Regions from separate parts of the Arthrobacter sp. S2(2024) genome, predicted to be linked through region 1. Evidence: riboswitches for the same ligand, from Rfam matches in the RefSeq annotation. Region 1 holds a riboswitch; the other holds the start of a gene.
The links. Region 1 has a riboswitch for cyclic di-AMP ahead of VLA65_RS14025 (hypothetical protein). Riboswitches for the same ligand answer to the same signal wherever they lie in the genome.
Positions count from the first base shown of each region.

Region 2: another riboswitch for cyclic di-AMP. It lies ahead of VLA65_RS09810 (hypothetical protein); the one in region 1 lies ahead of VLA65_RS14025 (hypothetical protein).

Region 1 is NZ_JAYKZI010000006.1:98,957-113,995, forward strand. It holds gene VLA65_RS13995 (Gfo/Idh/MocA family protein) at 1-713, shown strand, start outside; gene VLA65_RS14000 (hypothetical protein) at 850-1,521, shown strand; gene VLA65_RS14005 (RNA polymerase sigma factor) at 1,655-2,206, shown strand; gene VLA65_RS14010 (hypothetical protein) at 2,203-2,931, shown strand; gene ald (alanine dehydrogenase) at 3,252-4,370, opposite strand; gene VLA65_RS14020 (PucR family transcriptional regulator) at 4,591-5,805, shown strand; gene VLA65_RS14025 (hypothetical protein) at 5,964-7,079, opposite strand; cyclic di-AMP (ydaO/yuaA leader) riboswitch at 7,094-7,239, opposite strand; gene VLA65_RS14030 (flavin-containing monooxygenase) at 7,324-8,418, opposite strand; gene VLA65_RS14035 (TetR/AcrR family transcriptional regulator) at 8,489-9,109, shown strand; gene VLA65_RS14040 (helix-turn-helix domain-containing protein) at 9,115-9,510, opposite strand; gene VLA65_RS14045 (TetR/AcrR family transcriptional regulator) at 9,571-10,347, shown strand; gene VLA65_RS14050 (acyl-CoA dehydrogenase family protein) at 10,461-11,717, shown strand; gene VLA65_RS14055 (HPr family phosphocarrier protein) at 11,862-12,140, opposite strand; gene ptsP (phosphoenolpyruvate--protein phosphotransferase) at 12,180-13,868, opposite strand; gene VLA65_RS14065 (TetR/AcrR family transcriptional regulator) at 13,986-14,708, shown strand; gene VLA65_RS14070 (PTS mannitol transporter subunit IICBA) at 14,778-15,039, shown strand, end outside.
Region 2 is NZ_JAYKZI010000004.1:76,847-91,885, forward strand. It holds gene VLA65_RS09770 (hypothetical protein) at 1-383, shown strand, start outside; gene VLA65_RS09775 (EamA family transporter) at 356-1,297, opposite strand; gene VLA65_RS09780 (LysR family transcriptional regulator) at 1,370-2,329, shown strand; gene VLA65_RS09785 (SixA phosphatase family protein) at 2,414-2,944, opposite strand; gene VLA65_RS09790 (winged helix-turn-helix domain-containing protein) at 3,091-3,960, opposite strand; gene VLA65_RS09795 (hypothetical protein) at 4,681-5,463, opposite strand; gene VLA65_RS09800 (response regulator transcription factor) at 5,679-6,419, shown strand; gene VLA65_RS09805 (sensor histidine kinase) at 6,432-7,910, shown strand; cyclic di-AMP (ydaO/yuaA leader) riboswitch at 8,075-8,248, shown strand; gene VLA65_RS09810 (hypothetical protein) at 8,251-8,988, shown strand; gene VLA65_RS09815 (bifunctional glycosyltransferase family 2/GtrA family protein) at 9,149-10,519, shown strand; gene VLA65_RS09820 (glycosyltransferase family 39 protein) at 10,516-12,597, shown strand; gene VLA65_RS09825 (ArnT family glycosyltransferase) at 12,604-14,697, shown strand; gene VLA65_RS09830 (HAD-IA family hydrolase) at 14,694-15,039, opposite strand, start outside.

The DNA of each region.
Region 1 (15,039 bases):
TGATCGAGTTGGCCGCGAAGCTGGGCCGCGTGCTCACCGTCTACCAAAACCGCCGCTGGGACGGCGACGCCCTCACCGTGAAGAAGCTGCTCGACGCCGGGACGCTGGGCGTCGTGATGCGCTGCGAGGCGTCAATGGAACGGTGGGCGCCCGAAATCAGCAAGGCGTGGAAGGCCGGCGCCACGGCCGACGACGGCGGTGGGCTGCTCTTCGACCTGGGAACCCACCTGCTTGACCTTGCCCTCCAGATGTTCGGTCCCGCCGAAGTCATCCATGCCGAAATCCTTGCCCGAAGGCCCCGGGAGAAAGCCGACGACGACGTCTTCCTGGTCCTTCAACACGCTTCCGGAGTGCTCAGCCACGTCGCCATGAACGTCAACAGCCAGCTTCACGCACCGCGCTTCCGCATCCTGGGGAGCAAGGGTGGATTCGTGAAGTTCGGAATCGACCCCCAGGAACCGTTCATCGTGGCGGGCGGCCGGCCCACGGATGGCGCCTACGGCGTCGACGATCCGCACCACTACGGCACCCTGGAAATCGACGGCGTGCGGACCACGGTACCCACCGAGCGCGGCGCCTACCAGGAGTTCTACCGGATCCTTGCGGAGAAGATCGCCGACGGCGGTGCCGCCTCCGCTTTGCCGCTCCCCGTGGATCCGGCCGGGCCAGTCGAGGTACTCAAGCTGATTGAGCAGGCCCGGACACTCGCCTGAAAGTTTTTTGGATAAGGGCGTAACTTCGACGGGACCGCCAGCGATGTAAGGGGAGTGTGGGCAACGTCCGCACTGATCATCCAGTAGCGACAAAGCCGCTGCCGGAGTAGTCCCAAAACGTTTGTCGGAGGGTTTCATGTCCTTGTTCACTGTCCTTGCCACTAGCAAAATCGCCGCCGGCGTCTTCGCTGCCGGAGCTGTAGCGGTTGGCGGAACCGGCGTCGCAGCCTTCAACGGAGCACTTCCCAACGATCTGCAGAAGAGCGCCCACGAGCTGCTCGGCGCCCCGGCTCCGGTAGCGTCCAAAGCAGCCGAGTCCGCACTGTCCAAGACGGCCGACGCATCCCAGACGGCAACGTCCAAGGCAACTGACGCCGCTGCCGATGCCAAGTCCAAGGCCACGGACGCCGTCGACGACGCAAAGTCCAAGGCCGCAGCGGCAGCCGCTTCAGCCAAAGCCACCTCGCCTGAGGCATTCGGCCTCTGCACCGCCCTCCTCAACGGCGGCCTGAAGGCTGACGCCAAGGTACCCGGTTACTCCTCACTGGTAGTCGCCGCTGGCGGCGAGGCCAACGTCAACGCACACTGCGCCACCGTCGTGAGCGAAGGCAAGGCCGCCGGCCTGAACGCTGACGGATCTGCTTCCGCCAAGGCCGACGCCGATGGAAACGCCGCAGTGCCGGCCGTACCGGCTGTTCCCGCCGTGCCGTCTGCACCGGCCGTTCCTGCTGTACCGGCCGTCCCGGCTGTGCCGTCCCACGTGCCGACCGCACCGGTGCACGTGCCGTCCGATTCTGTCAGCCCGTAACACTGCGGCTACGCTTGAACGGCGGGGCTCCTTGGCTAAATGACAAGGAGCCCCGCGACGCAACAGACGGCGGCAGTGGTCATTTCCTAGGCCAGGGACGATGACCGTGCTGCGTGGGATGGAGGGGTCGCGGGTGCTTGACCCTTTGGCTGACGAATATTTGCAGGCGGACGAGGAAGATCCCGCCCTGCTCTTCACGGCTGCCTACAACGAATTTTCCGGACCGGTGTTTGGATACCTGCGAGCCCGCGGCGTAGACGATCCGGAAGCAGTTACCCAGGACGTGTTCCTGGCCCTCTATCCCAAACTGGATTCCCTCCGCGGAGGTCTCCAGGGAGCCAAGACCCTCCTCTTCTCCATAGCGCACGCGCGAATGGTGGATCACTACCGGAAGCGGGAACGCACCCCTGATTCCGCGCCCTATGAATCCGATCTGGATTCGCGGCGCGCGCCTTCGGCCGAGGACCAGGCATTCGGGCATGGCGCAGGCCTGGGTGTAACCGAGCTACTGGCCGACCTCAATCCCGACTACCGGGAGGTCCTGGCACTACGGGTCGTGGCGGACCTTTCGTTGGAAGAAACAGCGGACATCATGGGCAAGTCCCAAGGAGCCGTGAAGCAGTTGCAGCGCAGGGCATTGAGTGCACTGAGAGAACGTGCACTACTAAGGAATGGCACATCATGAGCGAAAAATCCGCATCCTTCGGCGAGCAAGGCGTTGACCGCCTGCTTGCTGAAGCCGGGCTCGACGAAGCGTACGAGATCCGGACCGAGCTGCTGGAACTGCGCGCCCTTGCGAGCACCCGGCCGCAGCCGTCGGCGGCTGTGCAGGCTTTGATGGCACCTGCGGGCGTTGCGGCTGCTCCTGTCGCGGCCACAACCCCGCTAGCCCGCGCCGCAGCCACCCCTGTTGATGAGCTGGCCGCTCGTCGCCGTCGTAAGCGCCGTGCCGGCATTGCGGCTCTTGCCGTTGCGGCTTCCCTTGCAGCCGGAGCTACCGCCGCGGCTGCGTCCGACGGCGGCATTCCGGGAACGATCGAACACTTGGGCGCCGTGGTGGGATCCGTTGTTTCGCAGCTCACCCCTGGATCGGGCGGCAACGCTCCACAACAGCAAGGAACCCGCCAGGAGCCGGTCCCTATGCCCACCCGGGAAACAAACGTTCCCGGATCGCCCTCTCCGGAGTCCTCTGCGCCTGGGGCCCAAAACACCGCGCATCCTTCGCCGCACGCCACTCCCGGCACTACTGCGCCGGGGTCCGAGTCGGATCCGCGCAATGGATTGCACGATATCGCCAAGGGCCGCCCGGGACAGATCACGATCCCGACGCCGGAGGTCCCAACGCCCACGCTGCCGTTGCCCCAACCGGTTCCGTCCGAGATTCTTCCGGGCAGCCCGGTCAAGCCGTAACTGGCGTCGTGGAGTGTCCGGCGTCGTGCTCGGACGAGCCGCTCCGGCGGCCGGGGGTACTCCATTAGACGCTCCTGCAGATATGGCCTATTTTCACCCGACGCTCGCTCACCAATACGCCTGATACCTTCAACGCTCGCTCAGAAGATCTGAGCGAGCGTCGGGCCATAATGCCCTAAAAGTGAGCGAGCGTCCCGCAAGAACCCCACATAAGTGAGCGAGCGTCGGTGGGGACCACGACGGCGGGGTGCCGCTTCCCGTGGAAGCCGCACCCCGCCGTCGTGATCGCTAAGCCGCCCCGGTGAGGGGCGGAGAGGAAACTATGCCGAGACCAGGTTGTGCCAATCGGCGACGAGGGGCAGGTTGTGCGCCTCGGAAACCGAGCGGTGCGTGACCTTGCCTGCCGCGATGTTGAGTCCGGCCGCCAGTGCGGGGTCGCGGTCGAATGCGGCCCTGACGCCCAGGTTGGCCAGTGACACCGCGTAGCGCAGGGTGACGTTGGTCAGGGCGCAGGTGGAGGTGTTCGGAACGGCGCCCGGCATGTTGGCGACGCAGTAGAAGATCGTGTTGTGGACCTTGTACGTGGGTTCCTGGTGCGTGGTGGGGTGCGTGTCCTCGAAGCAGCCGCCCTGGTCCACGGCGATGTCCACCAGCACGGAGCCGGGCTTCATGCGGGAGACCAGCTCGTTGGTGACCAGCTTGGGGGCCTTGGCGCCCGGGATCAGCACGGAACCGATGACGAGGTCGGCGTCGACCACGGACTTCTCGATCTCGTATGCGTTGGAGGCGACCGTCTTCAGGCGGCCCTGGTAGAGCGCGTCCAGTTCGCGGAGGCGGTTGATGTTGATGTCCAGGATGGTGACGTCGGCGCCCAGGCCCAAGGCCATGGCGGCGGCGTTGGTACCGGCAACACCGGCGCCGAGGACAACAACCTTGGCCGGGCGGACGCCGGGGACGCCACCCAGCAGCACACCCTTGCCACCGGCCGGAGCCATGAGGGAGGAAGCGCCGACGACGACCGACAGGCGGCCGGCAACCTCGGACATGGGTGCCAACAGAGGCAGCGCGCGGCCGTCCTGGACGGTTTCGTAGGCGATGGCCGTGACGCCGGAGTTGATGAGTTCCTGGGTCAGCTCGGCCTCGGCGGCCAAGTGCAGGTAGGTGAAGAGGATCAGGCCCTTGCGGAAGCGGTGGTACTCGGCCTTGATCGGTTCCTTGACCTTCATGACCATGTCAGCGCGTGCCCAGACGTCGTCGGCCTCGGCCACGATCTCAGCGCCGGCAACCGAGTATTCCTCGTCCGTGATACCGGAGCCCAGGCCTGCGCCCCGTTCCACCAGAACGGTGTGGCCGTGGGTGCGGAACTCGTGAACGCCCGCGGCCGTGATGGCAACGCGGAATTCGTTGTTCTTGATCTCTTTGGGGACACCGATGATCATTTTGGGCTCCATCTTCGAAAGGCTTCAACGGCCTTTTTCTCTGCGGGGGACTGTGCTTCCAGAATAAATCCGCTGTGAGCCAGCCGACAGGAAAGGCGATCGTCACGGTTGCCGACTTCCCTGGAATTCCGCGGTTTTTGCCGCCCCCGACTCGACATTTGTCGATATTGAGGGCGTCAGGTGTCGCCTGATGTTCGTGGGGCAAAGTAGTGTTTTCTCCATGCAGCAAGACGTGGAGAAAATCGTCGAGGACGTAGCACTCAAGTTGGGCCGCGGCCTCTCCTTGGAAGACCTCGACGGCGTGCTGCTCGCCTACAGTTCCAACCAGTCCCACGCCGACCGCGTGCGCGTGAATTTCCTCCTGAGCAAGCGTGTCCCGGTGGACGTCAGCGCCTGGCAGCTCTCGCACGGCATCGCAACCGCGGTGCGTCCCGTCGTCGTACCCGCCAATGAAGAACTCGGGATGGTCGGGCGCGTTTGCGTCCCGTTGCTGGTGCGCGGATTCCGTGTGGGGTACCTCTGGGTCCAGCAGGACCTTGACGAGCAGACCGCGACGGCGATACTCGCCGAATTGCCTGGTGTCCGGGACGAGTTGGACCTCCTCGCGGGGTTGTTGCTCGATTCCAACACGGCGGAATCGGAGTTCCGGCGACGCCGTGAGCAGGAATTCCTCGCTGCATGCCAAGGCGAGTCCAACGCGGTGGCGGCCGTGGCGGGATGGAAGGAGATCCAAGGCAGGGGACCGTGGCAGCTGGTTACCGTGCTCGATGCTGCGGACAGCGGCGGTGTCTCTGATCCGATCGCGGCGACCCTGACACACCGTTCCGCCGCACTGCAGGCCACTATCGGGGTCGATTCCGTGCTTTTCAGCGCCGGGACTGAGACGCACTCGGTCCTGTTGTTCCGCGAAACGGGCGGACGGGCAGAGCATGCCCAGGTCCTGGTCCACTATCAGCTGGAACTCGCCAAGCGCGCCGGCCGAAAAGTGGACCGCGTCATTCTTGGCATCAGCGAGCCGTTTGCGGCTATTCGCCAACTGGGCCGGGCGTACCGGCAGTCGAAGCTCGCGGCCCAGGCTGCCGCCGTCGATCCTCCGCTCGGCGAGCTCGTGGACAGCCGCTCGGCCGGGATCTACCAGTTGTTCGAACGGCTACAGGCGCCCGGGGGCTGGGACGATTCGGGTTCCGTGCACTTCCAGGAGATCGAGGACGCCGACCGCAACGGCGAGCTGCTGCCCGTGCTCGAACTGCTTTACGACAGCGACGGCTCCGTTCAGGATGTGGCCTCGAAGCTCCACCTGCACCGCAGCAGCATCTACAACCGACTGGCCAGGGTCCGCCAGCTTATCGGAGCGGATCCGCTGAATGGCGCCACCCGGCTCGAACTCCACGCAACGCTCAAGGCGCGCCGCTGGGCTGGCCGACCGCGGATTTGAAGCGCAGGTACCGGAAACCGCGCTGGCCTACTTGTTGAACTGCCTCAACTGAAGGCTGCAGCGCCAGCGGTCCGGGCGGTGCTGAATCATCTGCGTCCGGGTGTTCCGGCAGCATCGTCCGTGCCACTCGACGGCAAATGCTCGATGCCCTCCCATCCTCACTGCAGTGCCTTGGTTGCTGCGTCCAGAATCGACCCAAGATCGACGCCCGGTTGGGTAGGCGGTGGCGTCGGTGTGGGGCTGGCCGGGGTCCGTGGCTTCCAAGAACCTGTGGGTGCGGGAGTCGGAGACGCTGGATCCGTCGGATCCGGTGTCGGGGTTGGGCTAGCGGGTCCGGTCGGACCGGGGCTGGGAGCCGGCGCAGGCTGAGCCGGAACCGGGGTGGAAGGAACAGGCGCCGGGGTGAGGCTTGGGGGCAGCGCTGACGGGAGGGCCGGAACCTGAACGGAGATCGACGGTGCAGGGACGCTCGACGGTTCCACAGCTACCGGTCCTTGCGGCGAATGCTGCGCCGGGTCCCCGGCCTGGCCGGACTTGGCGCTCGGGGTAGCTGCCGAAGGTGATCCCGCAGCGCTGGGGGAGGTGCTTGGCGTCGTGGAAGGAGCGCCGGATTGCGTGGAGTCCTGGCTGTCTGCGCTGGCAGCGTCCTGGGCGCGGGATTCCTGGCCGAAGAAGGGCAACTCGAGGGCTTGTCCCAGGGAGCCGGCGGCCAACAAGATGCCTAGGGCACCTGTCACCACTGCCATTCGGTTGCTCATCGTCCGGACGGCGGCGGCCTTCTTGAGGACGGCGTGTGGTTCACGGCTGAAGGAGGAACCGGTAAGGGGCGCCGGACCGGCGCCGGCGCGGGTTGCCGCGGGAAGTGCCGTTGTGGCTGCGTTCTCGGTTTTGGCCGACTCTGCTGCCGCGCGAGCCAAGGTCGCAGCAGACACCGTCGGTATGGCCGCGGTGGCCGGCTCAGCTGTCGCAGGAGCCGCGGTCTCGGCAGCGACAGTCGGTACGGCCGCGGTGGCAGGTTCTGCCGCCGCGGCAGGCACTGTTTCAATGGCCGCAGTTTCGCTGGCTTCTGAGGCCCGCTTCCGTTCGGCTGCGCGGGCGGCCGCGCGCGTGGTGGGTGCCGCCGTCGTCGGTGTTGCCGTGGGGGTGGGCGCCGCCGTCGAACTCAAAGGTTCGGAAGCCGGCGCAGCGATGAACGGTTCGCTGTCTGTGGCCCGACGACGTCCGGTTGGTTTGGTGCTCTCGCCCGCCACTTGGGCACGGCGAGGCTGATCCATGGTTGGGGACATGGTGATTGCCTCTCAACGCCTTCGAGGTTAGCTGTCGGGTTCGGACGAGGCCGTCCGGCCGCGCGTGGCGGCTTCACCCCAAGGGCCTGAAGTAGGCCCGGAGACTCTGGGTCCCCCGTCTCTGCCGCGGGTCTGGCGGATTCCGGGTTGCGGCAGAGCTCGGCGTCAACCCGGAAGCGGCCCGGTTGGGGACCGGGTCGCCCCTCGACGTTACAACAGCCGGCATGCAAAGTCACATTTGAATAACGGGCGCGGTGACCCGTTTTTGCCCGGCCTGGCCGGCGATGAGTCCCGCGACGTGTTCGGCGTCGCGGCCGACCCCGCCCACGAGGCCGGAGGTCAACCCGTATTGGAAGGGCATGCCCACAAAGAACAGTCCTGGGAGTTGTTCCACGGCGCCCCGGAGGGTGAGCGGCCAGCCGTCCTCATCCGTGGGAAGTCCTTGGATCCAGCCAAAGTCCGGTTGGTAACCAGTAGCCCAGATGACCGTGGACACCGGTATCGCGTGACCTTCATCGGTCAGGGGTTGGCCATCGCGCGTGCCCTTCAGGCGTGGCAGGCGGGTGACTCCAGCGGCGTCGAGCTCCCGCGTTGAGGTCCGGATCAGTGGCGCGCCGTGCTGGGTGAACCCGAGCGCGACCTTGCGGCCGATAGGGGTGGATCTGTTCAGCACCTTGTGGATGAAGAGCCACCAAAGCCCGCCGGCGTATCGCGTCACGGGGCCTGGAATGTGGAACGGAGGGTTTCCTGCGATGTAGGTGCGGTGCGTGAGTGCGAGCTCCAAGGCGATTTCGACGCCGGAGGTGCCGGAGCCGACCACCAGGACATCTCCGGGCGGAATTGAGTCCGGGTTGGCGTATTTCGCTCCGTGCAGTTGGTGGATGCCGGGATCGAGATCCCTGGCGAACGCCGGGACCCGTGGCTGTGTATTCGGGCCCGTGGCAACAACAACGTTTCTCGCCAGGATCGACCCGGCGCTGGACTGCACCCGGAACCGGCCGTCCTCCCGCTCGATGCCGACGACGCGGGCGCCATGGCTTACCGGGAGTTCCCAGTTCGTGGCGTAATTCTCGAGGTATTCGGCCATGGCGTCTTTGCCGGGAAAGGTCCCTCGGGCGGCTGGAAACGGCAGGCCGGGAAGGGAATCGTGCTGCGCCGGGGTGAAGAGGCGCAAGGAATCCCATCGGCTCCGCCACACGTCGCCGACGCGGGCCTGCGAGTCCAGGATGAGGAAATCTTGCCGGTGTTTCTTCAGGTGGTATCCGGTGGCGAGCCCCGCCTGCCCGGCGCCCACAATTACCGTGTTCACTGCCTCATTGCTGTCCATCGCGAAGCCTCCTGAGGTGTCCGAGGTCATTAGAATAGCATTCCAGTCACTGGAATGCTATTCTTTTTTCGTGGAAATCCGGCAAAATGACAGGCGCTTAGCTCAAGCTGTCGCAACCAAAGCTGCCGTGGTGGAGGCCGCCCGTCAGCTGTTTCTGAGCAAAGGGTATGTGGCCACCACTATCGGGGCCGTTGCCGAGCAAGCAGGTGTGGCCGTCCAGACCATCTACAACTCCGTGGGCAACAAGGCTGCGCTGCTCTCCGCCGTGGTCGACGCGACGGCGGCGGGTCCGGACGCCCCCCGTTCCGTGCCGGAGACCATGCGCGAGCGGACTGCCGCAGCCGCCGACGCCGGAGCGGTCCTGGCGCTGTTGGCCGACTGGTTTGCCGAGGTGAATCCGCGGAGCACCCAATTGTTCACCGTCATGCGGCAGGCCTCCGCCGTCGACGCCGAAGCCGCAAAAGTGGAGCGGGACCGGGCCGAAACCCGGCTACGGAACTATGCGGAAGCTGCGGCCGCGCTCAGGCGGCGCGGGGCACTGAGCTCCGGCATGAGCGACGAGCAAGCCGCTGCCGTGATCTGGTCGGTGGGTCATCCGGACACCTACCGGTCACTCGTGCTGGACTTCGCCTGGGGATTGGACCGCTACCGGGACTGGGTCCACGCTGCGCTCAAGGCCGCCCTCGCGTAGCTTTTCTACTTGTTGCTTTCCTCTTCCGCCGCGGCCGTCTTCTTCTGGGTTTCCAGCCACGCCATGATGTCCGCGAGCCTGATGCGCCGATGCGTGCCGCGGTATTCCACCGGGATTTCGCCACGGTCAGTCATGTTCCGCAGGTAGGTGTGCGAGATTCCCGCGAGTTCGGCCGCCCTCGACGTCGTGAGCATTTCCTCGACGCTGCTCACGGTCACAGCTTCACCTCGGCCCAGCCTGCCAAGGAGGTCGACGACGGCGTCCCTCGCCTCATCCGGCAGCCGGTGGACCGTGCCATCCACGAAGACGGTGATGTCGTTGCTGTCCTGGAGTGAGCGCGCCAGGTTACGGGCGTCGTCCGCGGGCAAGCCAGGCGTCACGCGGGGAGCTATCAATGCCATGGCAGAAGCCTAGCCGCGCTCAAGGCTGTGCGGTTACGCCGCCGTGTTAGATTCACGCCTATGGTCAACTACCCCGCCAATCCGGATCCCGCGCTCGCCGTGGCCGCGGCAATCGATCTACTGGTGCGGCAAGGCTATGACGCGACCTCCGTGGACGACCTGGCCGATGCCGCAGGGATCAGCCGGAGCACGTTTTTCCGCAAGTTCGGCTCCAAAGAGGACATTGTTTTCGCTGATCACGACCGTATTCTGGCGCGGGTCCAGGACCTCCTTGCGCGGACGACGGCGGATCCGTTGGGTGTCGTCGTGGATGCCGCGCTCTTCGTTTTTGGCCACCATGTGGGCAACCGGAAAACCTCCCTCGCCCGCTACAAGCTTCTGCATCAAGTGCCGGCTCTTCGTGACCGTGAACTGGTCATGACGCATCGCTATCAACGGGCTTTCCGGAATCATCTTCTTTCCGCGCTGCCCGAGGGCGAAAGCCGCGAGGTCACGGCCGTGGCCTTTGCCGCTTCGGTGGTTGCTGTGCACAACAGCGTCTTGCGCCAGTGGCTGCGCGCTATTTCTGCTGGCGATCGCGAGGCGGGTGCGGAGCGCGTCACGGGCGCGGAGCGCGATGTGCGGGAAGCTGAAGCCGAAGAGCTGGCCGCGCGGCTCGGGCGTGAATTGGGCGCGTTGGCGGACACTTTCGCCCATGTTTCAACCGGCGAGGCGGGTAGCGACGCAGCCGGTGCCGCGTCCGCGCCAGGCGGCCGTCCCGCCGTCGTGGTTGCTGTCCTCGATCCGGCAGCGGGTACGGAAGAGATCATTCAAGCGGTTCGGGACGCGCTGGCTTAGTTCGATCCAGCAGAGTCCATGGTTGGAACTGAGTTCCTTGACATGAAACTGAGTGTCAGCGCATGCTGGGAGTCGTAGATCGCAACCCCGAGCGAGGATCCCCCATGACGACGATGTCCAACAGCGCTTCCGAGGAACTGGATGCCATATTCCCGGTCGGCGCAGCTTTTCCGGCTGGCACCATGGAGCCCGAGTATGTCCTGAACGAATCCCTGGACCCGGACCCGGCCTCCGTCTTCAAGGACGTTAGCCGCGAAGACCGCGCCTACTGGGACCGCGCGCGGACCTTTGTCCAGGACGACGTGCTCCCGGTCATCGCGGGGTACTGGGAGCGCGCGGAGTATCCGCTCCATCTGGTGAAGCGCCTGGGTGAAATTGATCTGCTGCGCGACGGAATCAACGTCGACGGGTTCCCGGCCATGAGCAAAACCGCCGCTGGACTGGTCACCATGGAACTGAGCCGCGGGGACGGCTCCATCGGCACGGTGGTCGCTGTCCAGGGCGGCTTGGCTTTGCGGTCCGTGGCGGAATGCGGTTCCCCAGAGCAGCAGGACCGTTGGCTTCCCGTGCTTTCCCGGGCCGAGGAATATGGCGCTTTCGCCTTGACCGAGCCCGCGCACGGTTCCGATTCGGTGGGACTCGAGACGACTGCGACCGCCGTCGATGGCGGCTATGTGCTCAACGGTGAAAAGAAATGGATCGGCAACGGCTCAATCGGCGGGCTGACCGTCGTCTGGGCCCGTGGCGACGACGGGCAGGTTCACGGATACCTCGTCCCCCAGGATTCCCCCGGGTACTCCGCCACGACCATTGAAGGCAAGCTGTCACTCAGGGCAATCTGGCAGGCACACATCCGCCTTGAGGATGTCTTCGTCCCGGCGGAAAACGCGCTCCCGGGTGCCCGGAGTTTCAAGGACACAGCCCGGGTGCTCTTGGCGACCCGGCTGGGAGTGGCCTGGTCCGCCGTCGGGCACGCCACTGCCTGTTACGAAACCGCGGTGCAGTACGCGGCCCAACGCCGGCAGTTCGGCCGCCCACTGGCCGCTTCGCAGATTGTGCAGGAGCGACTTGCCCGGATGCATTCGGAGCTCGCCACCATGCAGCTCATGGTCATGCAGATGACCAAGCTGGACGATGAGGGCGTGCTGACTCCCGCGCAGGCGGCGCTCGCGAAGTTCACCTGCACCCGCACTGCCCGCAGCATCGCCTCGAACGCGCGCGACTTGCTCGGTGGCAACGGGATCTTGTTGGCCAACCGCGTGGCCCGGCACTTCGCCGACATAGAGGGCATCCATACCTATGAAGGCACAGAGACTGTCCAAGCGTTGATCATCGGACGCTCGATCACGGGTATCTCCGCCTTCGCCTAAAGCGGTATCCCGCCCCCGGCGCGGCCCCCCAGACGCTCGCTCAGATATGAGCGCAAAATCCCGGACGCTCGCTCAGATATGAGCGCAATCGACGTAACGCTCGCTCGCTAATCAACGGTGAGCGAGCGTCTGAGGGGGAGGCGCCTACTCCGCGTCGAGGTCCGTTTCCAACAGTGTCACCAGGGAATCGAGGGCAGCGTCGGCGCCGTCGCCCTCGGCCCGAAGCACGACGACGTCGCCCTTCGCCGCGCCGAGCGTCATGAGCGATAGGATGCTGGCGGCGTCGAGCGCGTCATTGGCAGGCGAACCGGCCATCGCGATGGTCACTTCGACCGGGGATTCCCCCGCGGCTTCGGCGAAGATCGCCGCCGGACGGGCGTGCAGTCCGGAGCGGCTGGCGATGGTGGCGGTGCGTTCGGGCATGGTTTCTCCTTGTGTTCAGGTGGGGCAGTACAGCGGGGCTCAGAGCCCGAGTTCTTCGAGGATCGGCAGTTTGGCGCGGACCCAGGCTTTCGCGTCAAGCGCATCGGGTGCGCTGAGCGCCAGCCGGGCCAGCTCTTGCGCTTGTTCCAGCGTCACCGTTTTGAGCACGGTTCCGACGGCGGCCAGCGAGCGGGCGGTCATGGAGAGCGTGGACACGCCCAGGCCAACGAGCACGACGGCGAGGGCCGGGTCCGCGGCAGCCTCACCGCAGACACCAACCGGTTTGCCGTGGCCCTCTTCCGCCGAGCCTGCCACCGTCAGCTGAACGAGGCGCAGGACGGCGGGCTGCCACGGGGTGTTGAGTTCGGCGAGGGGGCCGAGTTGCCGGTCGGCGGCCATGGCGTACTGGGTGAGGTCGTTGGTGCCGAGGGACGCGAAGCCCACGTGTCGGAGGACCGACGCCGAGGTCAATGCCGCGGAGGGAACTTCCACCATCACGCCGGGCGTCTTGATTCCCGCGGCATCGCACATCGACGCGAAATGGGCGGCCTCGGCGGCGGTCGAGATCATGGGTGCCATGACCCACACCTCGGCTTCTGTTTCGTCGGCAGCGATGGCGATGGCCTCGAGCTGGCGATCCAAAACACCGGGCGTGGTGAAGTCGGTGCGGTAGCCGCGCACACCGAGGGCAGGGTTGGGCTCGGTGGCGTCGGTGAGGAAGGGAAGGGGCTTGTCAGCGCCGGCGTCGAGGGTACGGAGTACAACCTTTTTGCCCGGGAAGGCGTCGAACACGCCCCTGTACGCGGCGGCCTGTTCCAGCACCGTCGGTTCGGTGTCGCGTTCCAGGAAGCAGAATTCGGTGCGGAAAAGGCCCACGCCCTGCGCGCCAAGCGCGGCGGCCGCGGCAGCGTCCTTGGCGCCGCCGACGTTGGCGAGGAGGGGCACCAAGTGGCCGTCCGCCGTCGTGCCGTTTCCGTCAAAGACCGCCAGAGTGGCGGCGTTTTCGACCCATGCGAGGGCGGCCGCGCGCTGTTCTTCGCTGGGTTCGAGGGAGAGTGAGCCGGCCGCGCCGTCCACAAAGACTTCTGCGCCGTCAGGAATTTCGTCCACTCCGCGGGCCGCGACGACGGCGGGCAGGCCGAGCGAGCGCGCGATGATCGCCGTATGGGACTGCGGTCCGCCGCCCGAGGTAACCAGTGCTGTCACGACGGCGGGGTCCAGCGTTGCGGTGTCGGCGGGAGCGAGGTCTTCGGCCACGAGGATGAACGGAGTGTCCGACGCCGGGATCCCCGGGGCGGGGACTCCGCGAAGTTCGGCGACGATCCGCGCGCGGACGTCCAGGACGTCGGTGGCGCGCTCGGCCATGTATCCGCCCAGGTTGTGGAGCATTTCGGACACGGAGGCGCCGGCTTCCCAGATGGCGCGTTCGGCGGAGCTGCCGTTGTTGTTGATGAGCTTGGTGGCCGATTTCAGGAGCATGGTGTCCTTGGCCATGAGGGCGGTGGCTTCCAGCACGGCCTTACCGTCGCCGCTGGCCTTGTCCGCGCGTGCTTTGAGTTCGTCGTGGACCGACTGTGCCGCCGCTTTGAGGCCCGCGACGGCGTCTTCCGCGGTTGTCGATGCGGCGAGCTGCTCGCCCGACGGCGGTTCGCTGACTGGTTTGGGCATCTGACGGATAGTGCCAATGACGCGGCCCGGGCTAACGCCTACTCCTTGGAAATTCTGCACTGAAATCCTCTGTTCCTGCTCTCGGATCGGACCCACCGGCTGCGGCGCCTCGGGGTCCGAAAAAATCTCCTGTGACTCACTTCATATAGCGTTGCTATAGGTGCTAGGGTAGCGGCTATGAGTTTCGATGACCAGCTTCCGCCCAAAACTCGGCTGCTCCGTGCAGCTGCCGAGTTGCTGGCGAATTCGGATGGGTCGCCGGTCTCTACGCGCCAAATCACCAAACTTGCCGGCGTCACGGCGCCCACGCTTTACCACCACTTCGGCGACAAGGAGGGGCTGTTCGACGCCGTCGTTGCAGCCGGCTTCGAGGAGTACGTGGCGGGAGAGCGGGACTTCGCACCCTCCGGGGTCCCCCTGGAGGATGTCCGCCGGATGTGGGACAACCACGTCCAGTTCGGACTTACCCAACCGCACCTTTACCTGGTGATGTTCGGCAACATCCGTCCGGAAAGCAGGCCGGCCATCGTGGCTGATGCCGAGTCGCTTCTGGAGGAGATGCTGAGCAAGGCGGCCATTGCCGGGCAGATCAACGTACCCCCGCGTGAGGCGGCCAGAAGCATCCTGGCGGCCAACGTTGGCGTCACGCTCATGCTCATCGCAGAGCCTTTGGAAGGCCGGAACCTCGAACTCTCCACCATGACCCGGGATTCCATGATTTTCGCCGTGTCCACGGAAACAGCCCGTGGCGCCGCAGCAGACGACTCCGGCAAGTCGTCCGTTGTTGTTGCGGCAATCGCGCTGAATGCGGCACTCCAAGCCTCGCATTCAGACCAGCTATCCAGTTCGGAACTGAAGCTGTTCCTTGAATGGCTTCACCGAATCTCCAGCAGCTCCTAGAGCTGTCCTCCTTCGATAGATATCGACTGATTCCGCATTGATGCGGGACTCACGTTAGGAATTCACACAATGGCAACAGCGTCAGTTGCGAAACCGCGCACCAGCGTGCGCGTTGGTGTCCAAAAGTTCGGAACGTTCCTCTCGGGCATGATCATGCCCAACATCGGGGCCTTTATTGCATGGGGCATCATCACCGCCCTGTTCATCCCGGCAGGGTTCTTCCCCAATGCGGACCTGGCCAAACTCGTGGGCCCCATGATCACGTACCTGTTGCCGCTGCTGATCGGCTATACCGGCGGCCGGGCGGTCCATGGCATCCGCGGCGGCGTGG
Region 2 (15,039 bases), on a different contig from region 1:
TGTTCATCGCGTTCGGAATCGCGTTCCTGCGCATGTGGGGCCTCGCCTTCAACCAGGACGAGAACGCCCTGGGCAGCGCGGTGAGCACCAAGGACTCGGACATCTATTTCTACCTCGCCGCGCTTGCCGGCTGCAGTTCCCTGCTGATCTTGTTCGTGGGGGCGGTATGGCCATCGCGCCGTGCGAAGGCAGTGGCCCGTCCGGCTGCCCGGCGGCCCGCGCCCCGGCCTGCTTCGCGGCCTTCCCCGGCACCCGGCAGGACCGCCCAGCGACCGGCGGCCCGTCCGGCCTCGGGAACTGTGAAGCGCCCTGCACCACGCACCCCCGCCAAGCGCCCGACGTCGGGATCCGCCCCTCAGCGCAAGCCGGCCCCCAAGCGCTGACGCACTTCGGCCGCCGCCAGGTCCCCAGGCTTCTCGCGCCGTTGCAGCACGGCAGTCGCGACGCCGCCCAGCAGGAGGAGCCCGCCGGCCAGTTCCGCCGTCGTAGGGACCTCTGAGATGAGCAGCCACGCGGCGGTCATTCCCACCACCGGGACCAACAACGTGAAAGGCACCACGGCCGAGCTCGGGTACAGGCTGAGCAGCCGGTTCCAGATGCCGTAGCCCACCAACGACGCGAAAATGGCGGTATACAAGGCGCTCAGGATGGTGGCCGGCTGAAAGTTGGTGAGGGTCCCGACGACGGCTGCCGGGCCGTCGACGATGAGCGACAGGGCCGCGAGGGGCAAGGGGACCACGGCCCCGGACCAGACCACCAGCCCCAGTCCCGAGGCCGCCTTGGCTTTGCGGGCGATGACGTTGCCCGCGGCCCAGGACAAGGCGGCGGCGAGCACGATCATGAGCGGCACCACGGGGGCCACCAAGCTTCGACCCACCGCCACCAGCGCTAGCCCGGCGACACCCAGCACAACCCCTGTCAGTTGCCGCTTGCTCGGCCGCTCCCCCAGGAAGCGGGCCGCCAACAGCACCGTCAGGAGCACTTGAGCCTGCAGGACCAGCGAGGCAAGTCCTGCAGGCATGCCGAGCGCCATGCCCAGGTAGAGGAGGCCAAACTGCCCGGCGCTCATGAAGAGCCCGACGCCGATGATCGCCTTCCAGCTGACGTCCGGTTTGCGGACGAAGAAGATGCAGGGGAACACCACCAGCACAAAGCGGATGGCCACGAACAGTAGAGGCGGCACGTCGGCCGCGCCACCGCTCCCGTTACCGGGGTGCAATCCAAAGTCGATCGCGACGAAATTCAGGCCCCAAAGGACGGCGACAAGGACGGCGAGTGCTGAGTGGCGGATATTCACGATTCAACTCTGACAGCCAAGCCAATGAAGCACCAGCGTTGAATTCTGCATCGGATCATGTACGTTTGCTTCATGATTGAGATTGCGGCGCTGCGGGCCCTCGTAGCAGTGGAACAACAAGGCTCGGTGGTGGCTGCCTCGGAGGCCATGGGCTTCAGCCCCTCGGCGGTTTCCCAGCAGATCAAGAAGCTCGAGAAGCAAAGTGGCGTGACGGTCCTGGAACGCCACGGCCGCGGCGTACTGCTGACCGACCGCGGCATGGCGTTGGCGGAGTACGGACGCCGGATCCTGGGCGAGTTGGAGGAGCTGCAGGCCACGCTGCTCGCCGACCCAACGAAGCCGAGCGGCGTGCTGCGGCTCGTGGCATTCTCCACCGCTTGCCGGGGTCTTGTGGGGCCGATGCTGGCGAAACTCGGCACGGCCCAAGCCGTTGCCGCCGGATCTTCGGCCGCGGCGGGCTCCGGGCTTGGCGCATCCGGGCTTGAGGTCCGTGTGGTGGCCGAAGACCCGCGCGAGGCCGTCCAGAGGGTCGCCACCGGGGAAGCCGATCTCGGCGTCGTCCACAATTGGCACTCCGTACCCTTGGTCATTCCGGAGAACATGGTCCACGAGGACCTCTGCCTGGACACCGCCGACGTCCTGCTGAACTCAGCCCACCCGCTGGCTGGCCGGACCGCCGTCGAGCCTTCCGACCTGGTGGACGAAAGCTGGATCAGCACGCCAGCTGGGGCCATCTGCAATGAGGCGTTGCTGGCGATCCTGGCAGGCCTGGGGCGCGTGCCGGACATCCGCATCTACGACCCCGACTTTTCCACCCATATCGCTATGGTCCAGCAGGGCGTGGCGGTGGCGCTCGTGCCACGGCTCGGTAGGCCCGAGCTCCCCGCTGGAGTGGTGGCGGTGCCCGTGGTCAATCCGATGCAGCAACGCCAAGTGGGAATCGTGTACCGGAAGACCATGATGGCAAGCCCCAGCATCCGCCACGTGGTCCGCTTACTGCAGGATGTGGCGGCCGGCCTCGAGGTGGGCTAGCTGGGACCATCCGCGCGAGTTGGCAGCAGATGCCCTCTGGCCGCGGGCAAAAAAGGGTATTAGCTGCCAGTTCGCGCGAGGGAGCTACTTCTTTGGGCGCGGAACTGCGAAGTGGGTCAGCCGGGCATCCTGGCCGTCGAGTTCAGCCCACGGCTTTTCAAGTTCCATGACTGTCATGGCGCTCGTGGGGTAGCGCGTTGCGGCATCCATGTAGGCGTCATGGTCCGAGTCGCGGGAAGCCAAGTGCATCGCGAGGTCCTGCACGCCGGGCATGTGCGAAAAGATCATGAGAGTGGTGACGGTTTCCGGCACATGGTTGATGACGGTCAACATGCGTTGCGCGGAGGCGGCGTACAGGCCGTCCTCGAGTTTCGGCGTCGGGGCCTTGTCCCCCAGCTCGCTGCACACCCACGTGCAGGTCTGCCGGGTCCGGAGCGCGGACGAACACAGGATGAAGTCCGGAATCACGTGGTGTTTGAGGAGCCATTTCCCGGCAAGGGGGGCTTCCTTGTGGCCGCGTTCGGCAAGGGGTCGCTCATGATCCGGCACACCGAGGGGCCAGTCCGACTTCGCATGCCGCATGATCACCAGCCGCTTGATGTGATGCTCGCTCATCCCCCCACCCTACTATCCCAACTGGCTCGCATTTGTTGTCGTTTTGACGCCTGTAAACGACAACAAATGCGAGTCAGTTGGGTTGGCCGCGGAAGCGAAAGCGCCCGCCCCCTAGACAGGGGGCGGGCGCCTTGGACGGGTGGGGACTAGATCGAGTATTCCGGAGCGGCCCAGACGATAACCTCGGGGTGCTCGTAGAAACGGTAGCCCTGGCCGCGCACGGTGCGGACCGTGTTTGCCAGGCGGCCGAGCTTGGAGCGTAGGCGCCGGATGTGGACGTCGATGGTGCGCTCGTTGGGGACCTCTTCGGCGTTGCGCCACAGGCCCTCGAGGAGTTCGTCGCGGCCCACGGTGCGGGTGCCGTTCTCGACGAGGTAGTTGAGGAGCTCGAATTCCTTGAACGTGAGGTTCAGGGAATCGCCGTCGAGGTGCACCTCACGACGGGCGAGGTCGATCAAGACGCCGGACGGGCGGGCTTCCTGTGCAGGCTGCGGGCGGAGCGCCTCGGAGCGCTGGCGGTTGCCAACGGTGGGGTCACCGAAAGTCGAACGGACGACGTCGAGCGCGGAACCGGGCGCGCTGGCCGGGGCTACTGCGACGGCGGCATAGCTCTCGGCGCCGGAAACGAGGGACTGGGCGTAGGCCCGGATTTCCTGGGCCAACTTGGCAATGGACGTTCCGGCGGCCGCGGCCGTGTCCTCGTCAATGCCCATGTAGAGCACGAAACCGCGGGCCACATTGTCATTAGCAACGGGACGGATAGAGCGGTCCGCTGGAGCCAAGACCGGCGTGGGCGCAGTCATCGGCGAGGCCTCGTTGGCGGGAACAGCGCGGAGCTGGCCGTAGGAGTTGGGGTTATAGCCCTGGGGGACGTAGCCGGGTGCCTGGCTGCCACCCTGCGGTGCGGGCTGGGCGTAGGCCGGGCGGTTGCCGAAGCCGGGACGCAGGCCGGCGTTCGACGCGGCCTTATTGGCGTTACGGACGGAGATGTGGACGTATCCGGATGCAACTGACATGGAGTGCTTACCTCAAAGTGAATAGCCGTCATCGCGGCTTCGAATGCTGGTCTGGTCCCCGCAATGAGATGGGGAGGGGCGCCCGACGCTGGGCAGGGGGCGAATGCCTGAAACTTGTTGGGGTCTTAAGTTAGGCATGCATTCGACAACAGCTCATCGAAGTACCAGCGGGTGCGCTGGGCTCGATCGCTGCGGCTGCAGATGCTGTTGAGTTCTTGTTCACATTTGAAGTGTGCAACGTAACAAAGGGAACTTGCAAGTAACAAAGGGCCGGACCGTCCACATTTTGAGACGAATCGGACTATTGTGCCGCACATCACAATTCACACATGTCCAAATGTGACCCATTCTCGTTCGTCACACTGGCTATTCTTGGCGCAATATTCGAATAAAATTTGATGGATTTGCCGTTTTCTGAATCTCAAGCCACGTCACGCGCTTGCCTTTGAATCTCGAGATATGAAACAACCCTTGTCCAATCCTGGATCGGCATCTCGTGAAAATTCTTTGGCAAATCGTCTGCTAGGACCCCCGCAATGGCCCTAGCCTCACGCCGCGCTCGCACTGGATGTCGTTTTGAAGGCCCGTAACGACATCAGCTCCGTGGGCCCACGCCGCCAGGGTTCCCTGGCCGTGGGGCCACGCCGGCGAGGGTCCCTGCCTGAGCTTGCGAAGGCCGGGACCCGGTGGGGACTTGCGAGGCGAGGGTGGCGGTGGGGACTAGTTGGTGGTGCCGGTTCCTTGGGTACTTGATGTGGTGGCAGTAACGATCTGGATGGACTGGGCCGTGTACTTGTCCGATTCCTTGAGCGCAGTGACCCTCACGCTGGATCCGGATTTCACATCGGCGAGGGTCAGGGTGGTGCCGCCGCTTCCGCTTCCACGTTGCCGCAGGCCTTCAGCTACCACGACGTCCGTTCCCAGCGCATAGGTTTTCGTGAACCCGTCCTCGCTCTTGACGGTCATGGAACTCGCCGAGATGTCGGTGACCGTACCCAACTGACCCGCCATGGTGACATAGCTGCCGTTCTGGAGGACCACGTATTCAGAGTGGACCGCGGCGTTCAGGCCGCCCATGCCGACGCCGAGCCCGCCAGGGCCTGCGTTCGTGCCGCCCGGGCCACCGAATCCGCCCTGGCCGTTCTGCCCGGCCCCAGGTCCCTGCGCGTTGGTGGTATCCGCGGCCGCGGTCCCGTTGCCGGCGGCATATGCACCGGCTCCTGCCGCAGCAGCGACCACCACCGCGACGCCGCCAACAATGAGCCCCTTCTTCAGGCTCCAGTTCTTGAAAAACGAAGGTCGGGGCTGTCCGGCGTTGTATTGCTGCGGAGCACCCCACCCGGCGGCCGGCTGCTGGTTCGCCGGCGGCTGCGGAGCACCCCACCCTGCGGCCGGCTGCCCGGCACCAGCCTGCGCAGAATCATCAAGGGGGCGGATCACCGGCTGCGGGTGTCCGTTCTCCGGCTCGGAACCAGGTACGGAGGGGTTGTTTTGCTGATCCATGGTGTTCTCCATCGAAATCGAGACTGTTTGGTCGTGATTGTTCTTGTCCCAAACAGCGTCAGCCGCTTTGCTGTGCGTTGGCTGTGTCGAACTGAAGGCTTCCCTGTGACCTGCAGAACCGCCACAACCTCCGGACAGGTGGCTAGGCTGGGACTCACAGGGTGCTCACAGCAACGGCAAAGCACTGGCAAACCGGCAGATAGGAGAGTTGTCCCATGGCATCCTCGCACTCCATGACCAACAACCTTCCGCAACTCAGCCACCCGGACGGTTCCCCCATCCGTGCCCTTGTGGTTGACGACGAACCCAGCCTCGCCGAGCTCATGAGCATGGGCCTCCGCATGGCGGGCTGGTCGGTGGCGGTGGCGGGCGACGGTCCCGCCGCGGTAAAGCTCGCCAAGGACTTCCGACCGGACGTCCTGGTGCTGGATGTGATGCTTCCAGGGTTCGACGGCGTCGAGCTGCTCGGCAGGATCCGCGCCTTTGCGCCGGAGGTGCCTGCGCTCTTCCTCACCGCCAAGGACGACGTACAGGACCGCATCGTCGGGTTGGCCGCCGGCGGCGACGATTATGTCACCAAGCCCTTCAGCATGGAGGAAGTCCTGTTGCGCCTGCACCGTTTGGTCCAACGCTCGGGGGTGGCCGCGATGGACACCGCCGAGCTGGTGGTGGGCGACTTGACCCTGAACGTCGACACGCGTGAAGTTACCCGCGGCGGCGAGGACATCCCGCTCACGGCGACCCAGTTCGAGCTCCTGCGCTACCTCATGGAGAACCCCAAGCGCGTGGTCAGCAAGGCCCAGATCCTGGACCGCGTGTGGGACTACGATTTCGGCGGCCAAGCCAACATCGTGGAGCTTTACATCTCATACCTGCGCAAGAAGATCGAGGCCAACCACCCGCCCATGATCCACACGGTGCGCGGAGCAGGCTACGTCATCAAGCCTGCCGAATAGCCGGGGCGCCGAATGTCCGCACTCTCGGGTATCCCCCGCCAGACCGACCATAGCTGGTTCAATCCTTCAACCTGGCACTTGCGCACGCGCTTGATCCTTCTCTCCATGGCACTCCTTGTGGCCATCTGCGGTGCAGTCGGGGTGGTCAGCTATGCCTCCATGGATCTGTTCCTCACGAAGCAGCTCGATCAGCAATTGATGCAGGCCTCCCATGGCCGCCCGCCGCAAGGCAACCCTGGCGGCCGTCCGGACCCGCTGGACCCCCGCGGCCAGAGCATCGGCACGCTCAATGCACGCATCCTTGCAGGCCAGGTGAGCAGCGATGCCGGCTTCTTGTCCTCCGATGCCACACGTGCGCCGTTGTCGCCCAGCGACGCCCGAATCCTGTCGGCGCTCCCGTCCGATGGCCGCCCGGTTGATCGCACGCTGTCCACTGGCGGCTACCGGCTGGTGGCCACCGAAACTCCTTACGGCGATGTTGTCATCACAGGTCTCCCGCTCGCCTCGAAAGAGGACACCGAGGCCTCCCTCGTCTGGACCATGGTGCTGGTCTCCTTGGGCGGACTGGTCCTGATCGGGCTGGCCGGAACCGTGCTGATCCGCCGCACCATGCGGCCGTTGGAGCAACTCTCCGACGTCGCCACCAAGGTGTCGAAACTTCCACTCGACGCCGGTGAAGTGGCCCTCGCGGTGCGTGTTCCGGCGTCGGCGGCCCATCCGAGCACCGAAGTGGGAAGCGTCGGCCATGCTTTGAACCTGATGCTGGACAACGTCTCGAGCGCCCTCGAGGCCCGCCAGCAAAGCGAAACCAAGGTGCGCCAATTCGTCGCGGATGCGTCGCACGAACTACGCACTCCGCTGACCGCCATCCGCGGCTACACCGAACTCTTGCGCATGACCGAGACGTTCACCGAAGACGGGCGCAAGTCGCTGGGCCGGGTGCAGAGCCAGTCCGAACGCATGACCACCCTCGTGGAGGACCTCCTTCTCTTGGCCCGGTTGGACGAAGGGAAGGCCCCGGAATTCACCGATGTGGACCTCACGCAGTTGGTGATCGAGACCGTCAGCGACGAGAAAGTCATGGCTCCCGAGCACATCTGGCAACTCAAGCTCCCGGATGAGCCCCTCACGGTCCGCGGCGACACCACCCAACTCCACCAGGTTTTGGCGAATCTGCTCTCCAACGCCCGCAAGCACACCGAGGCGGGAACCACCGTGGTCACGGGCGTGATGCGCTCCGCCGATGGCAGCGCCGTGGTGACCGTGACCGACAACGGCCCGGGCATCCCGCCTGAATTCCAGGGCAGGATCTTCTCCCGCTTTGCCCGTGCCGACGCCGCCCGGTCCGGCTCCGAGGGCACCTCCGGCCTCGGCTTGTCCATTGTGGAATCCATCGTTCAGGCGCACGGCGGCACGGTCGAAGTGGCGTCGCGGCCTGGCCGGACGGAGTTCGCGGTGCGGCTCCCGGCGCTCAGGACTGCCCCGGCCTGACGGGCGAACCAGAAGAGTACGACGCCGGTGCCCGGCGCGCGCAAGTCGACGCACCGGCGTCGTGATCTCCGTTACCTAAATGTGACTTAAGCTGGATCCTCCTGTACCGTCGAATAGGTGCGCTGGATCATTCCGGCCACCGCCGGGTAGGCGCCGAGCTCTGCCACTCCCCGGTGCCCAACAGTCCAGGCAGAGACGGGGGACCCAGGTCTCCGGGCAAGCGCTCATGTTGAGCCAGCCCTAGGGGTGAAGCCGTGCCGCCACGTTCCGCTGTGGCCACGGCCGGATGACCTCATCCGAATCCGACAGCTAACTCCGCAGGCGTCGAGAGGCAATCACCATGTCTGATTCCAAGGATCAGTCGCGCCCTGTTGCGCGCCACCGCGGCGAACCTGCCCGGAGAAACAAGTCACGTTCCACGCTGAGGCGAGCCGCCTCGAACCTCGGCACCGGCCAGCGCATGGCAGTTGTTGCCGGCGTCGTTGCCGTGTTCCTCGGCGCAGGCGCTGCCACCCAGGCCGCCGGACAAGCCATCAACGCCCAGGACATGAGCCGCACGTCCGAATCCCGCACGGTGGATCACTCAGCCACGCCTTCGGCCACCGCCACGCCGTCGGCGAGCGCAAGCGCGATCCCCAAGCCGAGCACTGCGTCGACGCCAAGCCAGGCGGCCGCGCCCGCTCCAGCCGCCGTCGCGCCCCAGGCTGCCGCACCGGCCGCACCCGCTGCACCCCCTGCTCCAGCGGCACCGGCTGCACCAGTCGCCGTCGATGATCCCTCCGGCGCCCAGGCCTACGCCGCAAGCATCCTTCCCTCCTACGGTTGGGGCCAGGGCGAAATGTCGGCCCTGATCACCTTGTGGAACAAGGAATCGGATTGGCGCACCACTGCCACCAACGCCTCCAGTGGCGCTTACGGCATTGGGCAGTCGCTGCCGGCCGAAAAGATGGCGTCCGAAGGCGCCGACTGGCAGACCAACTACCAGACGCAAATCCGCTGGGGCCTGAACTACATCAAGGAACGCTACGGATCGCCGTCCGCGGCATGGTCCTTCCACTTGGCCCACAACTGGTACTAAGCCAAGAGCCAACCACAAAGTACGTCGAGGTCCGTCCCTTCCGGGGCGGGCCTCTCCGTTTCTTGGCCAGGCAAGTGATGCGCCACGCTGGTCACACATCCACAGCCACGTCACAGGTTCCGCCTAAAGCCTTCATATTCGGCAACGGCACTCTGGATACATGACGCTCATCGAATCCACCTCCGGAACCCTGAAGGACCCCGCGGTGGTGCCGCCGGGCCTTCCCATCCAACCCAGCACTCCCATCCAGCGCGGCACGGGGCGGCGCGCCCCCGTGGACACCCACACCGCCATCCCCGTCCTCGACGTCACCATCCCCGTCTTCAACGAGGAACGCGATCTCGAAGAGTGCCTGCGCAGGCTTCACGGCCACTTGCGCGAATCCTTCCCGCATGGCTTCCGCATCACCGTGGCGGACAACGCGAGCACGGACGGCACGTTGAAAATCGCGGAGCGCGTAGCCCGGGAACTGCCTGAGCTCGCGGTTGTCCACCTTGACGAGAAGGGACGCGGCAACGCCCTTCGCAAGGTGTGGCTTGCATCGCCGTCGCCCGTTCTGGCTTACATGGACGTTGACCTTTCCACTGACCTCGCCGCACTGGCGCCCCTTTTGGCGCCGCTGATCTCCGGCCATTCGGACCTCGCCATCGGCACCCGACTGACCCGTAACTCGCGGGTCGTCCGCGGCCCCAAACGCGAGTTCATTTCGCGCGGATACAACCTGATGCTGCACTCGTTCATGGGTGCCCGCTTCAGCGATGCCCAGTGCGGCTTCAAAGCGATCCGGGCAGACGTCGCCCAGCAGATCCTCCCGCACACCATGGATAACTCGTGGTTCTTCGACACCGAACTCCTGGTCCTCGCCGAACGCTGCGGCCTCCGGGTCCACGAAGTTCCCGTCGACTGGATCGACGATCCCAATTCCAGCGTCGACGTGGTGCGGACCGCCCTCGCCGACATCCGCGGCATGGTCCGGCTCACCCGGGATCTCGTCTCGGGCCGCATCCCCATTCCGGAACTGCGGGCGGCACTTGCACGCGGGCCGCTCCCGGCGTCGTCCCGAATCGCCGAGCAAAGCCCGCGCAGCAGCCTATTCGGGCAATTGGTCCGGTTCGCCGCGATCGGCGCTGCGTCCACCCTCGCCTATGTGCTCATCTTCCTGTTCTGCCGCGGCTTCATGGACCCGCAGCTGGCGAACTTCCTGGCGCTGCTCGTCACGGCCATCGCCAACACCGGCGCCAACCGTCGCTTCACCTTCGGCATCCAGGGCGGCAATCCCGTTCGGCACCACTTCGAGGGGTTGATCGTCTTCGGGATCGGCCTCGCACTCACCTCCGGGGCCCTCGCCTTGGTGCACAGTACGACGACGCCGGACCGCTGGGGCGAGCTCCTCACCGTGGTCGCAGCGAACCTCGCCGCCACGGCAGTCCGCTTCCTGTTGTTCCGCCTTTGGGTCTTTCGGCAGCCTGCGGCGCCGTCGGCTGAACCCATGACACAAGCCAAAACGCGCACAGAAACGGCAGCATCATGACCTCCACGATTACTCCCGCAAGCACAGGACCCGCCGCCGGAAATGCTGACGCCGGCCCCGCCGTCGGGATTGCCGACGCACCGCGCCACTCGGCACGCCCGTCAACCCCGGATGCAACGCCCCGCTGGACCCGATACGCCTTTGGCCGGCAGCCCCGTTGGGTACGGCCGTCCGCCGCCGGGCTCCTCGTAGCCACCGCGTTCCTGTATCTCTGGAACCTCGCGGCCACCGGCTACGGAAACTCCTTCTACGCAGCGGCCATTCAAGCCGGCACCAAGGACTGGACGGCGCTTCTGTTCGGTTCGCTCGACGCCGGCAACGCCATCACCGTGGACAAGCCTCCGGCCTCCTTGTGGATCCCTGCTTTGGCGGGCCGGATCTTCGGCTTCTCTCCCCTGAGCATGCTGGTTCCCGAGGCGCTGATGGGCGTGGCCGCCGTTGGATTCCTTTACTTGACGGTCAAGCGGGTTTCCGGACCAGGCGCTGGCTTGTTGGCCGGTGGCGCCTTGGCACTGACCCCGGTGGCGGCGCTCATGTTCCGCTTCAACAATCCCGACGCCATGCTGACTCTCTGCCTGGTCCTGGCGGCGTACTTCACTACCCGCGCCATCGAACGGGCGGGCTGGAAGTGGCTCGCCGCTGCCGGCGCTGTAGTGGGCCTCGCGTTCCTGAGCAAGATGCTGCAGGGTTTCCTGATTGTTCCGGGCCTGGGACTTGCGTATCTCTGGGCCGCACCTACCCCGTTGCGGCGGAGGCTGCTGCACCTGCTCGGCGCGCTGGCCGGAATCGCAGTAGTAGCCGGCAGTTATGTCGCCCTCTTCCAGCTGACCCCGGCATCGGCACGGCCTTACATGGCGGGTTCGCAAACCAACAGCTTCCTCGAGCTGACCTTTGGCTACAACGGGCTGTCCCGCATCACGGGTTCGGGCGAAGGCACGCCCGGCGGCGGCGGAGCGGGCGCCCCTGCTGGAGGCAATCTCGGTGGCCTCGGCGCCTTCGGCGGCGGCGGTGGCGGTGGCGGCAACGCCGGATTCGGTGGCGCTGCCGGGATCACCCGCATGTTTGGCACGAGCTTCGGCGCTGAGGTCTCCTGGCTTCTCCCTGCTGCACTGATTCTGCTGGCAGCCGGCCTATGGTTCACCCGCCGGGAAGCGCGGGCTTCCCGCACCCGTGCCGCGCTCATCCTGTGGGGTGGCTGGCTTCTGGTGACGGCGGGCGTCTTCAGCTTCATGAGCGGCATTGTCCACCCCTACTACGCGGTAGCGCTCGCACCGGCAATCGCAGCCTTGGCAGGCATTGGCAGCGTTGAGCTGTGGCGTGGCCGTGGATATTGGCCGGCCAGGATCGTCCTGGCCGTGGTCATCCTCGGTAGTTCGGCTTGGTCCGCGGTTCTCCTGGGCCGCGACGCCTCGTGGCTTCCGTGGTTGCGCATCGTGATCGTCGTCCTGGGCGTGGTGGCGGCAGCGGCAATCCTGCTCCGCCTCGACTCGTTGCGCTTTGCCGGCCAAAACACGGCGGGGCGGTTCCGGAACGCAGCGGCCGCGGCCGTCGTCGTCGTTTCCCTTCTGGCCGGCGGCCTCGGAACAGCGGCGTGGACGCTCGCGACGGCGGCTACCGCGCACTCCGGTTCCATCCCTACGTCGGGACCCAGCGGTTCCGCCATGGGCGGCTTCGGAAACCGCGCCGGTGGGTTCGGCGCAGCTGGTGGCGCGGGTCCGGCGGGAGGGCCCGGTTCCGAGGGAACGTCCGACGCCGGACTGACCGCCCTGCTGAAATCCACCACCACGAAGTGGTCGGCGATCGTCTCCGGTGCCACCCAAGCCGCAAGCCTTGAGCTCGCCACGAACACCAACGTGATCGCGCTCGGTGGCTGGAACGGCGGCGATCCCTACCCCACGCTGGCAGAGTTCCAGGACATGGTGGCCAAGGGACAGATCGGCTACTACATCGCAGGAGGCGGCATGGGTGGCGGCGGGTTCGGAGGCCAAGGCGGCAATTCCGAGGTAGCCTCCTGGGTACAGGCGAACTTCCAAGCCCAGACGGTGGGCAACTCCACGGTCTACAAGCTGACAAAGTAGATTCCGATGACCACTTCCTATTCCACAGGCACGGACTCCGAGGCAAGGCAGCCGGCTCCGCCGCCGCTGTTGGTGGGGCCGACTGCGCCGCAGGAAGCGGCCGTTCCCCACGGAGGGGGCGGCCGCGCCCGGGCCGGTTCGCCCCGCCGGTCCCGCCAGCCCCGCCGCACCCGCGGCCCGCATGCCCTGCGGCACCGCGTGGAGCTCGGTTTCGTGCTCCTGGCAACGGCGGTCCTTTATCTCTGGAATCTCGGCGCTTCCGGCTGGGCCAACGCGTTCTATTCCGCGGCGGCCCAGGCCGGTTCGCAGAATTGGGCCGCATGGTTCTTCGGATCGTCCGACGCCGCCAACTCCATCACGGTGGACAAACCGCCGGCGTCGCTCTGGATCATGGACCTCTCGGTACGGATCTTCGGGCTGAGCTCCTGGAGCATCCTGGTTCCCCAGGCGCTCATGGGCGTGGCCACGGCCTGGCTGCTGTATCTGGCAGTCAGGCGAGCCGCGGCCCCCGCTTCCGGCGATCCACAGCTCGCCCACCGGGCCGGGCTGCTCGCCGCCGTCGTCATGGCCATCACCCCGGTAGCCACCCTCATGTTCCGGTTCAACAACCCGGACGCCCTGCTGGTGCTACTCATGACGGCCGCCGGCTACGCCACTCTGCGGTCCATGCAGGACAACACACTGCGCTGGCTCCTGCTGGCCGGAGTGTTCCTTGGCTTCGGCTTCCTCACCAAGCAACTCCAGGTCCTGCTGGTGGTTCCTGGATTTGCGGTGGCGTACTTGGTTGCCGCGCCGGGTGGAGTGGGGCGTCGCCTGCTTCATCTGCTCGGCGCGGGGGCGGCCATGGTGGTCGCGGCCGGCTGGTGGCTCGCCGTCGTCGAACTCGTTCCGGCGAACATGCGGCCATACATCGGCGGCTCACAGAACAACTCGATCCTGGAACTGACGCTCGGTTACAACGGCCTCGGCCGGCTGAGCGGCCAGGAGACCGGCAGCGTGGGGGGCGGCAACGGTTGGGGAGTTCCTGGGCTGTTCCGGATGTTCAACAACGAATTCGGCGGCCAGATCGCGTGGCTGCTCCCTTCGGTGCTAGTCCTCGGGGCCGGGCTGCTGTGGCTGGGCCGGCGTGCCCCGCGCACGGATAGCGTCCGCGCCTCGGTGATCGTGTGGGGCTCGTGGGTGCTGGTCACCGGGCTCGTGTTCAGCTTCATGGCAGGCATCATCCACCCCTACTACGCGGTGGCGCTGGCCCCGGGCATCGCCGGGCTCGCGGGCCTGGGCGGGGCGCTTTTGTGGCAGCACCGCGCACAGCTCGTCGCCGCGGTCGTGCTCGCTGTGGCAGTTGCCGCAGCTGGATTCACGGCCTTCGGCCTCCTGGGCGGCACCACCGCTTATGGTCCGTTGCTGCGCTGGGCCGTGCTGCTGGGCGCATTGGCGGCTGCGGCCGGCTTGCTGCTCTCGGGACGTTTCCCGGTCCGCATCCTCCACCGCACGACGGCGGCGCTCGCCCTCGCGGCCTCCCTTGCCGGTCCGCTGGCGTACTCGATCTCTACCGCCTCCGTGACGCATAGTGGCGCAATCCCCAGCGCCGGTCCCGCGACTACGTTCGGTGGCTTCGGCGGCTTTGGAGCCCGGGGCGGCTTCGGGCAAAACAACGCAGCCCAGAACACTCCCCCGCAGACCCTCCAACAGCCGGGCGCCCAGGCTGGCGGCTTCGGAGGGAACCGGCAAGGCGGCGGCCTGGGCGGCCTGCTCGGCGCCACCACGCCGTCGTCGGAAATGGTTGCCGCACTGAAATCCGGCGCCTCGAACTACACGTGGGCGGCCGCCGTCGTGGGCTCGAACAACGCCGCCGGCTACCAGCTGGCCACCGAACTGCCGGTCATGGCGGTGGGCGGTTTCAACGGCACGGACCCGTCTCCCACCCTTGAGCAGTTCCAGCAGCTCGTGGCACAGGGCAAGATCCACTACTTCATCGCCGGCGGGACCATGCAGGCGAACAGCGGATCGGAAGCCCCCGCCCAGATCGCGCAATGGGTGGCTGCGAACTTCCAGTCACAGACCATCGGCGGGACCACGGTGTACGTACTGGCGGGCTAGAACCGGAGCTCGATCACCCATCGACCGGAAGCGTCCAGGCTCGCCGTGGCAGTGACAGCTGAATAGTCCGCGATCTGCCACAGCCCATCCGCCGCCTCGCCGCCGGCGTCGCCCACCACCACGGTCCGCATTCCGGCCGCACGGGCGGAAGCGATGCCCGCGGGGGCATCTTCGAAGACGACGACGTCGGCCGGCTCGGCACCCAGCAGCGCTGCGGCCCTGAGGTAGCCTTCCGGGTGCGGTTTGCCACGGGTCACGGCCTCGGAGGTAACAGTGGTCGCGGGCATCTCGAGTCCGGCTGCCTGCATGCGCACCCCGGCAAGGATCCGATCGGCCGAGGTG